DNA from 2 places in the Scandinavium manionii genome. Region 1 is predicted to be linked to the other one. Evidence: predicted binding sites of a transcription regulator. Region 1 holds the regulator's gene; the other holds the start of a gene.

Region 1 (7,415 bases):
TTGATGCGCACGTCTTTGGTGTCGATATCGCGAGACATCAGGTTCTGCCCACTCAGGCCAACAGTCCAGTTTTCGCCAAAGTCCGCCGCGAGACCCGCATCGACGTTAAAGCCGGTATCGTCATTACGATACTTACTGTCCTTCCAGTCATCGCTGTGATAATTGTCGATAGACGTGGTGTAATTGTAGAGCCAGGTTTGTTGCAGTTTCGGTGTCACACCGAGCGACACCGGCACGCCGCCGATATCGAACTTACGCGCAATAGCGATGCCGTAATCGGACACAATCGCCGCTTTCCCCGACGCAGTGGAGTTCAGATTATTGGTTATCTGATCACTACCGTTCAGCACCGCATTGGCTGCCTGGGTGGCGGCAAACGCGTCAGAGTTCTGAATGTTGCGCAGGTAGTCGATATCGCTCTGATCGATGTTCGAACTGGCCCGAGCATGGGCGTAGGCTTTGGTAACGAACGCAAGCGAGACCGCCGAGGTCGGCACGCTCACCGCGATCCCCGCGCCAGCATTTGCCCGCGCCGTTTTGCCACGCAGATCGTCCAGTTGCCCGGCCAGATCCCCCGCCGCACTCTGGAACTGATTTAATGTACCGCCCGGATCCATCAGGATCCCTTGCGGCGTCAGGTTATCGAGTACGCTTTTGTAGTGGTCGATCTCATTGCTGATATCATCTATTTGATCACGAAGATTGTCTTTGTCGGTAATCTGCGCTCCCACAGAGGGAATAACGACAGAGACATCATCATCCGGTTGTGACTTCGCCAGCAGCGCGGGGTTAATCAGCACCGCACTCCCATAGTTCGCCGACGCCACGCCGGTTCCCCCCATTGCATCATTTCTTGCCTCTGACCACGTATTGGCCGCTCCCGCCTGATTTGCCATAAACAGGGAGACAGCCGCAGACACCACAGAATATTTGATATTTTTTTTCACGATATGCTCGTTATTTGCAGATGAACGTTAATCCCCTTTCAGTTATCCGCCGAAAAGGGTCGATCTATTGCTGTGAATAACGATGTAAAAAGCAGTCAATTAGGGTGATTTGAGTTAAGGGGCGCTGTGATAACGTTGGAATATGCGTCGCCCCTCACTATTTATAGAAGAGATTGTTATTTCCGTGAAGGTTTCCCGTCGTGTGGACCAAAAAACTGTGGTGGATGGTCCACCCATCGGTCCTGGCGGGTCGCGGCGTACTCGGGATTTAGCGGATAATATATCCGGTTGTGTTTTTTATTCACTTCACCGACGACCAGTAACTCCACCTCTTCCTCAGTATTATTGATGAAGGTGTGGCAGACACCAGTGCCTGACGGGAATCCCACGCTGTCGCCCGGTTCCAGCTGCCAGAGGTAGCCGTTGATCCACGCCTGAGGGCGGCCTTCAATCACGTAGATAAACTCTTCTTCATCGCTTTCGGCGTGGGGATAGGAGGTGCGTCTGCCAGGTGAAAGACGCTCATGGTGAATGCCGAGACGCATCAGGCCCAACTTGCGGGCCAACGGCGCGCCAACGGAAAACAGCTCTTTGCTATCGGGATAACCGGCGTTATCAGGCTCTTCCAGCTCGCGCCAGTGTCGAATACAGTCTGGTCTTTTCATGGTGTTCCCTCAGGTAGTGATGCGTCAGGTATAGCATACCCTGCAGGTTATCGGCGTTTCGGCCATAACATGATAAAGTAGGCGTTTACTTTACACCCGATTCGAGGCGCCTATGGACCAGACTACTCCACAAGACATGCTCGTGCAGGCCGAAAGGCTTTGCGCACAACGTGGCGTTCGTCTGACACCGCAACGCCTCGAAGTGTTACGCCTGATGACGTTGCAACAGGGCGCCATCAGCGCGTACGACCTGCTGGACCTGCTGAAAGTCAGTGAGCCGCAGGCGAAACCGCCCACCGTTTATCGCGCGCTGGAGTTTTTACTCGAGCAAGGGTTTGTGCATAAGGTGGAATCGACCAATAGCTACGTGCTGTGCCATCTGTTTGATAAACCGTCGCATACGTCGGCGATGTTTATTTGCGATCGCTGTGGCGTGGTGAAGGAAGAAGCGGCTGACGGGGTGGAAGACATTATGCATACGCTGGCAGCCCGCATGGGGTTTGCGCTGCGTCATAATGTGATTGAGGCGCATGGGCTGTGCTCAGGATGTGTCGAAGTGGAAGCTTGCCGCACGCAGGACTGCTGCGGTCATGACCATACGATTCAAATCAAACGAAAACCTGGTCAGAAGTAAGCCCCAGAAAAAGAGTGGGCGGCCTTAAGCCGCCCCGAGGGTTGTACTTCCTGGTACGCACGGCTAGTGCGTTTGATTACCAGCGGTAATCGTTGCGGGTTTCCCAGTCTTTCACTTCGTTCTCGGCCTGATCTTTCGCATAACCGTAACGTTCCTGGATTTTCCCGACCAGCTGGTCACGCTTACCTTCGATAACCGTAAAATCATCATCGGTGAGCTTACCCCATTTCTCTTTCACTTTACCTTTCAGCTGTTTCCAGTTGCCGCCGACTTCGTCTTTATTCATGATCTATTCCTCATCAGTTCGGTGGTGCAGAGTGAAAATACATCGTCCGTTACACCGTTTTCTGCTGGACGTGATAAAGAGTATAGGTAAGCATTTCGCCATCCGGGGATTATTCAGAATCTTTAACCACCAGGTGAAATTAAGCCGTTACGAAAACCACGTTCCTTGCTGCCAGTGACGCCGCCAAATCCACGCCAGAGACAGCCCGCGCAGCGCCAGGAACACCGCCAGCGCCAACCACAATCCGTGGTTACCTAACACCGGCACCGTCAGCAGCGTGAGAGCAAAACCGGCGGCCGCCACCGCCATGCTGTTACGCATTTCCGCCCCGCGCGTTGCGCCGATAAACATCCCGTCGAGCAGATAACACCACACGCCGATCACCGGTAAAACCACCTGCCAGATGACGTAGCGATCGGCCAGCTCGCGCAGTTGGGTTATCGACGTCAGCATCGCGACAATGTGTTCCCCCGCCAAGCAATAAATCAGCGCAAAGGCCAGAGCAACAATTCCGGACTGACGACAGGCCGCTTTCCAGACGTCCAATAGCTGGCTGTCATCCCGCGCGCCGTAAGCCTGGCCGGAATGTGCTTCCACCGCATAGGCGAAACCATCCAGGGCGTAGGCGGTGAAGGTGAGCATTGTCATCAGTACCGCGTTCACGGCGACGATATCGCTGCCCAGCCGTGCGCCAAATACTGTGAGTGCACCAAAACAGAGTTGCAGGAGTAGCGAGCGCAGCATGATGTCGCGGTTCAACGCCAGCAGGCGGCGGATATTGCCTCGCCAGGCCTCTTTGAGCATATCCAGCGATATACCGCGCAGGTGCAGCACGCGCCGTACCATCAGCAAGCCAATGAAAAAGGTCGCGTATTCGGAACACGCTGTCGCCAACGCTGCGCCCTGCACGTTCATGTGCAGGCCCATCACCAGCCATAAATCGAGCACGATGTTTAAGACGTTGCCGACCACCAGCAAAATCACCGGCGCGCGCGCGTATTGCACGCCGAGCAGCCAGCCGAGCAGAACCAGGTTTGCCAGGGACGCAGGGGCACTTAACCAACGGATTTCGAGGAAACGCCGCGCCTGTTCCAGTACGGCATCGCTGCCGCCGACAATGTGCAGCGCCAGGTCAATCAGAGGGGTGCGGAACACAACAATCACCAGGCCCGCCCCCAGCGCCAGCAGCAGAGGCTGTACCAGCGCGCGAGCCAGACGTACAGGGTCTTGAGCGCCGTAGGCCTGTGCGGTGAGGCCGGTGGTGCTCATGCGCAGGAACAACAACAGCATGAACAGGAAACTGGTCGCCATGGAACCGATCGCCACGCCGCCGAGATAAACAGGACTATCAAGATGACCGATGACCGCCGTATCCACCAGACCCAACAGCGGCACGGTGATATTTGAGAAAATCATCGGCAGCGCGAGACGCCACAATGCCTTGTCTGCAGTGGTGAAGAGCGACATGAGAAAACCTGTGATTGTGAATGGGTAAAACGAAGTGACGCCAGAATAGCGCCACTCTTCCCGTCAAAACTTACGTGCTGATGTTCTGGCGATGTATGCCTGAACGCAACGTGAATTATTGAGGGTGTCTAAAGCTAATTACAGCCACTCGCCGTTGCGAATAACGCCAACCGCCAGCCCTTCGATGGAGAAGCTCTGCTGACGCAGATCGACCACAATCGGAGAAAACTCGCTATTTTCAGGCAACAGTTCAACGGTGCTGCCCTGCTTTTTCAGGCGCTTAACCGTCACTTCATCGTCGATACGGGCGACAACGACCTGACCATTACGCACATCCTGCGTTTTATGAACCGCGAGCAAATCCCCGTCGAGAATACCGATATCACGCATCGACATTCCGCTGACGCGCAGCAGGAAATCGGCGCTCGGCTTGAACATCGCCGGGTCAACCTGGTAGTGGCCTTCGATATGCTGCTGTGCCAGCAGGGGTTCACCCGCCGCAACACGCCCGATCAGCGGGATACCGGTTTCTTCTTCTACCAGAAGACGAATGCCACGAGAGGCACCGGAAACAATCTCAAGAACGCCTTTACGTGCCAGCGCTTTCAAGTGCTCTTCAGCCGCGTTCGGGGAACGGAACCCCAAGCGCTGCGCGATTTCCGCACGCGTTGGCGGCATGCCCGTCTGGCTGATGTGATCCCGGATAAGATCGAACACCTCTTGCTGCCTGGTCGTTAACGCTTTCATTCCGCCCCCTGGGTGCATATACAGTTATGCTGTGAGTATATACAGTTAATGGCGAATTTGGAACCGCAAAACGCACAAAAAACCAGACGTTTGCGTAATTCTGCGGGTGTTATCGATAATGCGACCACAACAGCGTTACCCAGGTGAGTAAGGCGACACCAATTGCCAGAAACACCGCGGCGGAACCCATATCTTTTGCACGACCTGACAGTTCGTGGCGTTCCGTCCCAATGCGGTCAACCACCGCTTCAATCGCACTGTTGATAATTTCCACTATCATCACCAGAAGCACTGAGCCAATCAGTAACACTCGGGTGATGGCATCCACATCTAACCAACAGGCGAGAATGATGGCGATAACGGCGGCAACGCCTTCCTGGCGGAACGCGGCTTCGTTTTGCCATGCGGCACGAAAACCTTTCCAGGAGTAGCCTGCTGCTTTGAAGATTCGGGTTAACCCGGTGGTATCATTTGCCATCAAAAGAACCTTTTACATTATTTAGCATCAATGTCACTGCGCGCCTGACGCGGTAGAACAGATATTCTGTGCACTTTCTGTTATCCTTGCGGCGCATTTGCATGATTAACCAGAGGCTTTACATCGTTTATGTCTGGCTGGCCACGAATTTACTACAAATTACTGAATTTACCATTAAGCGTGCTGGTAAAAAGTAAGTCTATCCCGGCAAATCCTGCTGAGGAACTTGGACTCGATACCTCACGCCCTATTATGTACGTTCTGCCGTATAACTCGAAGGCAGATCTGCTGACTTTACGCGCCCAATGTCTGGCGCACGGTCTTCCGGACCCGCTTGAGCCGCTCGAAATCGACGGCACCGAGCTGCCGCGTTACGTGTTCATTCACGGCGGGCCGCGTGCGTTTACGTATTACACGCCGAAAGAAGAGTCTATCAAGCTGTTCCACAATTATCTGGATTTGCATCGCAGCAATCCAGAACTTGATGTGCAGATGGTGCCGGTGTCCGTGATGTTTGGACGCTCTCCGGGCCGCGAAAAAGGCGAAGTCAACCCGCCGCTGCGCATGATGAATGGCTTCCAGAAATTCTTTGCCGTGACCTGGCTCGGTCGCGACAGCTTCGTGCGTTTCTCACCGTCCGTTTCGCTGCGCCGCATGGCCACCGAGCACGGCACCGACAAAATTATCGCACAGAAGCTGGCCCGTGTGGCACGAACGCACTTTGCCCGTCAGCGTCTGGCGGCCGTAGGCCCACGCCTACCTGCACGTCAGGACTTGTTTAACAAGCTGCTGGCGTCCAAAGCGATTGCCCGCGCGGTAGAAGACGAAGCGCGCAGCAAGAAAATTTCCCATGAGAAAGCGCAGCAAAACGCCGTCGCCCTGATGGAAGAGATTGCCGCCAACTTCTCTTACGAAATGATTCGCCTCACTGACCGCGTGCTGGGCTTCACCTGGAACCGTTTGTACCAGGGGATCAACGTGAATAACGCCGAGCGCGTGCGCCAGCTGGCTCACGATGGCCATGAAATTGTGTATGTGCCCTGCCACCGCAGTCACATGGACTACATGCTGCTGTCCTACGTGCTCTATCACCAGGGGCTGGTGCCGCCGCATATCGCCGCGGGCATCAACCTGAACTTCTGGCCAGCCGGCCCGATTTTCCGTCGTCTGGGCGCGTTCTTTATCCGTCGTACCTTCAAGGGCAACAAGCTCTATTCCACTGTGTTCCGTGAATACCTCGGCGAGCTGTTCAGCCGTGGTTACTCCGTAGAATACTTCGTGGAAGGCGGGCGTTCCCGTACCGGTCGTCTGCTGGACCCGAAAACCGGCACCCTGTCGATGACCATTCAGGCAATGCTGCGCGGCGGCACCCGACCTATCACCCTCGTACCGATCTACATCGGCTATGAGCATGTGATGGAAGTGGGAACTTACGCGAAAGAACTGCGTGGTGCGACTAAAGAGAAAGAGAGCCTGCCGCAGATGCTGCGCGGGTTAAGCAAGCTGCGCAATCTCGGCCAGGGTTACGTCAACTTTGGCGAACCGTTGCCGCTGATGACCTACCTGAACCAGCACGTGCCGGAATGGCGTGAATCAATCGATCCGATTGAATCCATTCGCCCGGCATGGCTGACGCCAACGGTGAATAACATCGCCGATGATCTGATGGTGCGTATTAACAACGCGGGCGCGGCTAACGCCATGAACCTGTGTGTGACTGCGCTGCTGGCGTCGCGCCAACGTTCTCTGACTCGCGAGCAGCTGACCGAACAGTTGGATTGCTATCTGCAGCTGATGCGCAATGTGCCGTACGCAGCAGATGCCACGGTGCCGTCGGTCACTGCCAGCGCGCTGATTGACCACGCGTTGCAGATGAACAAGTTCGAAGTCGAGAAAGACACCATCGGCGATATCATCATTCTGCCGCGCGAGCAGGCAGTGCTGATGACTTACTATCGCAACAACATCACCCACATGCTGATGATCCCGTCCCTGCTGGCGGCCATCGTTACGCAGCATCGCACTATCTCCCGCACCGAGATGGTCCGTCATGTGGAGATGCTGTATCCGATGCTGAAATCCGAACTGTTCCTGCGCTGGGAAAAGGAAGAGCTGGCGGGCGTGATTGACGAGCTGCTGGCAGAAATGCAGCGTCAGGAACTGGTGACTATTGAGAACGACGATGTTCGCA
Region 2 (7,415 bases), on a different contig from region 1:
AGTGGCTTCATCCGCGCTACAGACACCGATATTCAGGTTATCTATGGTCCGCAGGTGGAAGGTATCGCCAGTGCGGTAAAGCAGAATTTACTCATCAACGCTACGCAATAAGAGAACTCATCATGAAAACTTCCTTCAATATTGTCCTGGTCGGTGGCGGATCAACCTGGACGCCAGGATTATTGAAAGCCTTATGCAAACTCAAAAATCGTCTGCCGTTGAACAAACTGGTGATGTTTGACGTGGATACCCAGCGTCAGGCGGTGATCGGCGAATATGCAAAAGTCCTGTTCCGTGAAGAGTATCCGGCACTGGAATTTATCTATACCGGCGATGAGAATATTGCTTTTAGCGAGGTGGATTTCGTCTTCTGTCAGATGCGTACCGGTGGCTATGCCATGCGTGAACAGGACGAAAAAATCCCCTTGCGGCTTGGCGTAATCGGCCAGGAAACCTGCGGTGCAGGCGGTTTTGCCTACGGCATGCGGTCGATTGGCGACATGATAGCGCTGGTGGAAAAAGTACGTTCCCGCTCACCGCAAGCATGGATTTTAAACTATACCAACCCGGCCGCCATTGTGGCGGATGCATTGAATAAACGCTTTCCACAGGACAAGCGCATTCTCAATATTTGCGACCAGCCGGTGAATTTGCTGCGTTCCTATGGCCGCTTATTACAGCGTGACCCGGCGACATTTGATCCGGTCTATTTTGGCCTCAACCACTTCGGCTGGTTTACGCATCTTTATGATCAGAACGGGCATGATTTGGTGCCGGAATTAAAAGCCTGGATTGCAGAGAACGGATTTAAGCCTGCGGATGCTGAACAACGGGATGCGTCGTGGCTTGAGACCTACGCTGCCGTGGCTGATATGCTGCGTGATTTCCCGGACTATCTGCCGAATACCTATTTGCAGTACTACCTCTATCCACAGTATAAATTCAGCAAACTGGACCCAAACTATACGCGCGCCAATGAAGTGATGAATGGTCGTGAAAAACGGGTCTTTGACGAATGCCGTACTGCAGCGGCTGAGGGCACGACACGTAACGTCCAGGTCGTCCATAATGATGCGCATGGCGATATGATTGTCGAACTGGCGGAAAGTATCGCCTTCAACCTGAAGAAGAAATTTATCGTCATGGTGCCAAACCATGGGCTGGTAGAAAACCTCGATGACGACGTAATGGTGGAACTGGCGGCAGAAGTGGGTTGCAACGGGCCACGTCCATTTGGGGTGGGCAAAATTCCGGTGTTCTACAAAGGACTCATCGAACAGCAATTTGCCTATGAACGTCTGACCGTAGAGGCCTGGTTTGAGGGTTCCTACACCAAAGCCTTGCAGGCGTTGACACTCAACCGCACCATCGTGGATGCGAAAAAGGCCCGGCAGGTGCTGGATGCACTGATCGAAGCCAATAAAGACTATTGGCCAGCACTGCACTAAAACCGGGGGCGGAGAGGGTTTTCTCCCCTGCATTTTTGCGAGAACAGTTCAGAACGGCGGAAAAAAAGGTACAGCCTGAACGCTAAAAATGCCACAATAGTGGCTGTTTATACAGTATTTCAGGTTCTCCCGATGGCCTTATCCGCCGCGTTAAAAGCGCAAATCGCGTCATGGTACAAGGCGCTCCAGGAACAGATCCCCGACTTTATTCCCCGGGCCCCGCAGCGGCAGATGATTGCCGATGTGGCGAAAACGCTCGCCGGTGACGAGGGCAGGCATCTGGCTATCGAAGCGCCGACCGGCGTCGGTAAAACGCTTTCGTATCTCATTCCCGGCATCGCCATTGCCCGCGAAGAACAAAAAACGCTGGTGATCAGCACCGCTAACGTTGCCTTACAGGATCAGATCTACAGCAAAGATCTGCCGCTGCTGAAAAAAATCATTCCCGATCTGCGCTTCACCGCCGCCTTTGGCCGCGGACGCTATGTGTGCCCCCGTAATCTAACTGCGCTGTCCAGCAGTGAGCCGACGCATCAGGATTTACTGGCGTTTCTCGACGACGAATTAACACCAAACAACAAAGAAGAACAGAAGCGCTGTGCGAAGCTGAAAGCCGATTTGGACAGCTACAAATGGGACGGACTGCGCGATCATACCGATCAGGCTATCGATGACGCGCTCTGGAGCCGCATGAGCACGGATAAAGCCAGCTGTCTCAATCGCAACTGTCACTACTACCGCGAATGCCCATTCTTCGTGGCCCGCCGCGAAATTCAGGAAGCGGAAGTCGTGGTTGCCAACCATGCGCTGGTGATGGCGGCAATGGAAAGCGAGGCGGTCTTGCCGGAAGCCAAAAACCTGCTGCTGGTGCTGGATGAAGGCCACCATTTACCGGACGTCGCCCGCGACGCGCTGGAGATGAGCGCCGAAATCACCGCCTCCTGGTATCGCCTGCAGCTGGATTTATTCATCAAGCTGGTGGCGACCTGCATGGAGCAATTCCGCCCGAAAACCTTCCCGCCCCTGGCTGCGCCCGAACGTCTAAAAGAGCATTGTGACGAGCTGCAGGAACACATTGTTTCGCTGAATAACATTCTCAGCCTGTACATGCCTGCCGGGCCGGAAGCCGAACACCGTTTTGCGATGGGCGAACTGCCGGACGAAATCATGGCGCACTGCCAGCGCCTGGCCAAACTCACCGAAATGCTGCGCGGATTATCGGAGCTGTTTCTCAACGATCTCAGTGAAAAAACCGGCTCGCACGATATTGTGCGTCTGCACCGCGTGCTGTTGCAAATGAACCGCGCGTTGGGAATGTTCGAGGCGCAAAGCAAGCTGTGGAAGCTCTCAGCGATGGTTCAGGCCTCCGGTGCGCCGGTCACTAAATGGGCCACAAGGGATCAGCGCGACGGCCAGCCGCACGTCTGGTTCCACTGCGTGGGTATTCGTGTCAGCGACCAGCTGGAAAAACTGCTCTGGCGGCGCGTGCCGCATATCGTCGTGACGTCCGCGACGCTGCGCTCGCTGAACAGCTTCTCGCGTTTGCAGGAGATGAGCGGCCTGAAGGAAAAAGCGGGCGACCGTTTTGTTGCGCTCGATTCGCCGTTTAACCACGTCGAGCAGGGAAAAATCATCATTCCACGGATGAGCGTCGAGCCGTCGATGGATAACGAAGAGCAGCATCTGGCGGAAATGGCGGCCTATTTCCGCGAGCAGGTCGAGGCCAAAAAGCATTGTGGGATGTTAGTGCTGTTTGCCAGCGGACGCGCGATGCAGCGTTTTCTGGAGTACGTACCTGATTTGCGTTTACTGCTGCTGGTGCAGGGCGATCAGCCGCGTTACCGCCTGGTAGAGCTGCACCGCAAGCGGGTGGAAAGCGGGGAAAGCAGTGTGTTGGTGGGGCTGCAGTCGTTTGCCGAAGGGCTCGATTTGAAAGGCGAATTGCTCAGCCAGGTTCACATCCACAAAATTGCGTTTCCGCCGATCGACAGCCCGGTGGTCATTACCGAGGGCGAGTGGCTGAAAAGCCTGAACCGCTATCCGTTTGAAGTACAAAGCCTGCCGAGCGCCTCGTTTAACCTCATTCAGCAGGTCGGGCGTTTGATCCGAAGCCACAGCTGCTGGGGCGAAGTGATTATTTACGACAAGCGGCTGCTCACCAAAAATTACGGCCCGCGGTTGCTGAACGCCTTACCGGTGTTTCCTATAGAGCAACCGGAGGCGCCAGAAGGTATAGTAAAAAGCAAAAGCACAACTAAGCCGACCCGGCGGAAGCGACGCTAACGTTCGCGGCATGCTGCAGGAGAGATGCATGGACTATCGCAAAATCATTAAAGAAGTCGGTCGTGGCAAAAACCACGCCCGTGATCTGGACACCGATACCGCTCGCGGTTTGTATACCCGGATGTTGAAAGGTGACGTACCGGAGCTGGAGCTGGGCGGCATTCTGATTGCGCTGCGCATAAAAGGTGAGGGTGAGGCCGAAATGCAGGGCTTCTACGAGGCAATGCAGCAGCATACGGTCAGCCTGACGCCACCGATAGCGAAGCCGATGCCGATTGTTATCCCAAGCTATAACGGCGCGCGCAAGCTGGCGAACCTTACGCCACTGCTGGCGATGCTGCTGCACAAACTCGGTTTCCCGGTATTGGTCCACGGCGTCAGCCACGATCCGACCCGCGTGCTAACCGAAACCGTTTTCACTCTGCTGGGTATCGAACCGACGCTGCACGCCGGGCAGGCGCAGGCGAAGCTCGACGGCCATCAGCCGGTTTACATGCCAATTGGCGCGTTCTGCCCGCCGCTCGAAGCTCAGCTCGGCCTGCGTTGGCGAATGGGGGTGCGTAACAGCGCACACACCCTGGCGAAGCTCGCGACGCCGTTTGCCGAAGACGCGGCGCTGCGCTTGTCGAGCGTTTCGCACCCGGAATATGTGCCGCGCGTCGGGAAATTCTTTGAGGGGATCGGCGGTCGCGCGCTGTTGATGCACGGTACGGAAGGTGAGGTTTATGCCAATCCGCAGCGTTGCCCGCAGATGAGCCTGATTGACAGCCACGGTACGCGGGTGCTTGTCGAACGCGAAGATGCGCTGCGGGAAGTACTGCTGCCAGAATCGAAAGATCCGGAAGTGACGGCCAGATGGATTGAGCGCTGCGTCGCGGGCGTTGAGCCGGTACCTGAATCACTGAAAATTCAGATGGCCTGTTGCCTGGTGGCAACCGGAGAAGTGACTGATGTTGCCGCTGGCCTGCAACGGGTCAACGACTGCTGGTGATTTACAGGCATCAAAAAAACCCGTCCAGTGGCGTGGACGGGCGAATAAATAATGAGGGTTATTCAGGTACTGCAGGCATAGCCTAAAGGTCAATGAGGGTTAAATCTGTTCCGGTGATTATTTGTAAATCACCGCAGTACCGCTGATTTTGTTATTGGTGTTAGCAGACGTAATGCTGTAGCCGGTAGCACCTGCCGCTGCGGCTTTCTCAGCCAGTTTCGCTTCCATACCATCCAGCGTAGTCGCGCCTTCTACAGATACGGTACCGATTTTGTTCATGCTCTGTGCTTCAGTCGGGGACACAGGCTGTGCAGCAAACACACCGAAAGAAAGAGCAGAAAGAGCGATGGCAACAGCAGCAGTTTTAATGGTTTTCATGGTTAATCTCTCGCAGGTTATTCTTTAAATGTGACGTTGTTCCGTCGATGTGATGAGTATCACGTTTTTTTGCGAAAGATAAAATCGAATAGACTTGATAGACTTAATCGAATTTTTTGAATGATTAATAAATTACTGATTATTAATAAAATAAAGTCCGCCCCGAAGCTGAAAATGGCATTGAAGCCGAGTGAGGTGTTTTAAGGGCACAGATTGCGACGATTCTTGTATAAAAGTGTGCGCGTAAAGACAACCGGTTACGCTGTGTTGGAAGCTGTAGTTTTGTCAGTAAATCTACACATTGCGAGGTAGTGCGGAACTATACACCGATCTAACAGGATTTTTAAAGTATTTATTCTGAGGTGATTCAGGGGGTATTTCCCAGGGGGAAAAAGAAAGCGCCTGCTATTTGAGGCGCTTTTCTGAGCGGAATAACTTCAACAGTTTATTTGTAGATGGTAGCGGTGCCGAACATTTTGTTATCACCGCTGGCGGAGTTAACCACATACCCTTTAGCCCCTTCCTGCTGCGCTTTTTCTGCAAGCTTCGCCTGAAGATCACCAAAGTCATCAGCACCAGAAACCGACACTGTACCTGACGGACGCAATTGTCCGGTGTCACCTTTCATGAGTTGTTGAGGTTCGGCGGAAGCCGAAAAAGAGAGCATCGACAACGCACCAGCAGCGACCAGAAGCAACAATCTTTTCATGTGCACATCCTCTCTGTATCCACGGGGGATAACGTAAGTGTAGGTGTTGAGGAAATGTGACATGCCGCAAAAAATTGATGATGATCTGCGCGTTTTTTGAACGACATTTTTTGACAAAAAACTGACAAATCAGCCACAAATAAGTGGCTGATCGAATGAGAAATTATCGGGCGTCGGGGCGGATTAAATCAAAACGCTGGCTTTCATCGATGCTGTAATACGCGCTTGGGCCACCGGCACGCAGCACCGGTTTGGCTTTCGCGGTCTGATATATGCCGTTTTCCAGCAGCGATTCATCAATATGCACCGCCACCACTTCACCAAGCACCAGCCAGGTATCCACCGCCGTGCCATCCGCGGCAGTAAGCTGAATGCATTGCGATAAGCGGCACTCGAAATTCACCGGGCTTTCCGCCACGCGCGGGGCGCGAACCAGACGGCTTTCGACAGGCGTCAGCCCGGCGCGGATAAACTCATCTTCGCCGTGAGCGAGACTGGCTGAGGTTTCATTCATGGCGCTGGCAAGGTCGAGCGTGGTGAGATTCCAGACAAATTCGCGTGTTTCAACGATATTTTGCACGCTGTCTTTCCAACCGCTACTGGCGAAGCCGATGATCGGTGGACGATAGTTAAAGCAGTTAAAGAAGCTGTATGGCGCCAGATTACGTTTTCCATGCGCATCGACGGAGGCAATCCAGCCAATTGGGCGTGGGCCAATGATCGCATTGAGGGGGTCATGCGGCAGTCCGTGACCGTCTGAAGGCTGATAAAAATACATGGTGCACCTGTCCCGTGAAATAATAAGAAGACTCACTTATTTACGCCACCCGCGTCAACGGGTATCTTACGCGCCGTCAACAGGAGGAAGCTATGAAAGCTCAAAAGCCAGGATTACACCCGCGTAATCGTCACCACGACCGATACGATTTACCCGCATTGTGCAAGGACACACCGGCACTTGCAGCGTTTATCGTCGCCAACCCGGCCGGGGAGCAGACCATTAACTTTGCCGATCCCGACGCGGTAAAGACCCTGAATCAGGCGCTGCTGGCGCACTTTTATCAGGTGAAAGCGTGGAATATTCCAGACGGTTTCCTCTGCCCACCGGTCCCGGGCCGTGCAGACTACATGCATCATTTGGCGGATTTGCTGACTGAAGCGAACGGCAGCCTGCCGCAAAACGCCAGCGTGCTGGATATCGGCACTGGCGCGAACCTGATTTATCCGCTGATTGGCAGCCACGAATACGGCTGGCGTTTCACCGGCACCGAAGTGAGCGCCGAAGCCCTCACCGCGGCGCAGGCGATTATTGATGCTAACCCGGGCATGAGCCGTCAGATCCGTTTGCGTCGTCAAAAGGATGAACAGGCGATCCTTGCGGGCATGATCCATAAAAATGAATTCTTCGAGGCGATGGTCTGTAACCCGCCGTTCCATGATTCCGCTGAAAGTGCGCGCGAAGGTAATGAACGTAAACGTCGCAACCTCGGACAGCAGAAACACGAGACCCTGAACTTTGGTGGTCAGAATCAGGAACTGTGGTGTGAAGGCGGTGAAGTGGCCTTTATCCGCAAAATGATCGCCGAAAGCCGCGAGTATGGTCGTC

What was found. Region 1 encodes LexA, which represses DNA repair genes until DNA is damaged. Its sites were predicted from a motif close to TNCTGTATGTACATACAGNA; they were not measured.
Region 2: dinG (ATP-dependent DNA helicase DinG) is a predicted target of LexA. The motif match lies at 1,546-1,565, and genes of this name have one in related genera.

Annotation. Positions count from the first base shown of each region.
Region 1 is NZ_JALIGC010000038.1:523,530-530,944, forward strand. Features, by position in the region: gene MUU51_RS14340 (conjugal transfer protein TraF) at 1-947, opposite strand, end outside; gene MUU51_RS14345 (cupin domain-containing protein) at 1,124-1,612, opposite strand; gene zur (zinc uptake transcriptional repressor Zur) at 1,725-2,246, shown strand; gene MUU51_RS14355 (CsbD family protein) at 2,323-2,532, opposite strand; gene dinF (MATE family efflux transporter DinF) at 2,680-3,999, opposite strand; gene lexA (transcriptional repressor LexA) at 4,138-4,746, opposite strand; gene MUU51_RS14370 (diacylglycerol kinase) at 4,856-5,224, opposite strand; gene plsB (glycerol-3-phosphate 1-O-acyltransferase PlsB) at 5,354-7,415, shown strand, end outside.
Region 2 is NZ_JALIGC010000040.1:243,405-250,819, reverse strand. Features, by position in the region: gene MUU51_RS18945 (PTS transporter subunit EIIC) at 1-111, shown strand, start outside; gene MUU51_RS18940 (6-phospho-alpha-glucosidase) at 123-1,448, shown strand; gene dinG (ATP-dependent DNA helicase DinG) at 1,581-3,731, shown strand; gene ybiB (DNA-binding protein YbiB) at 3,760-4,722, shown strand; gene ybiJ (DUF1471 family protein YbiJ) at 4,840-5,100, opposite strand; gene MUU51_RS18920 (YdgH/BhsA/McbA-like domain containing protein) at 5,546-5,809, opposite strand; gene MUU51_RS18915 (flavin reductase family protein) at 5,973-6,587, opposite strand; gene rlmF (23S rRNA (adenine(1618)-N(6))-methyltransferase RlmF) at 6,680-7,415, shown strand, end outside.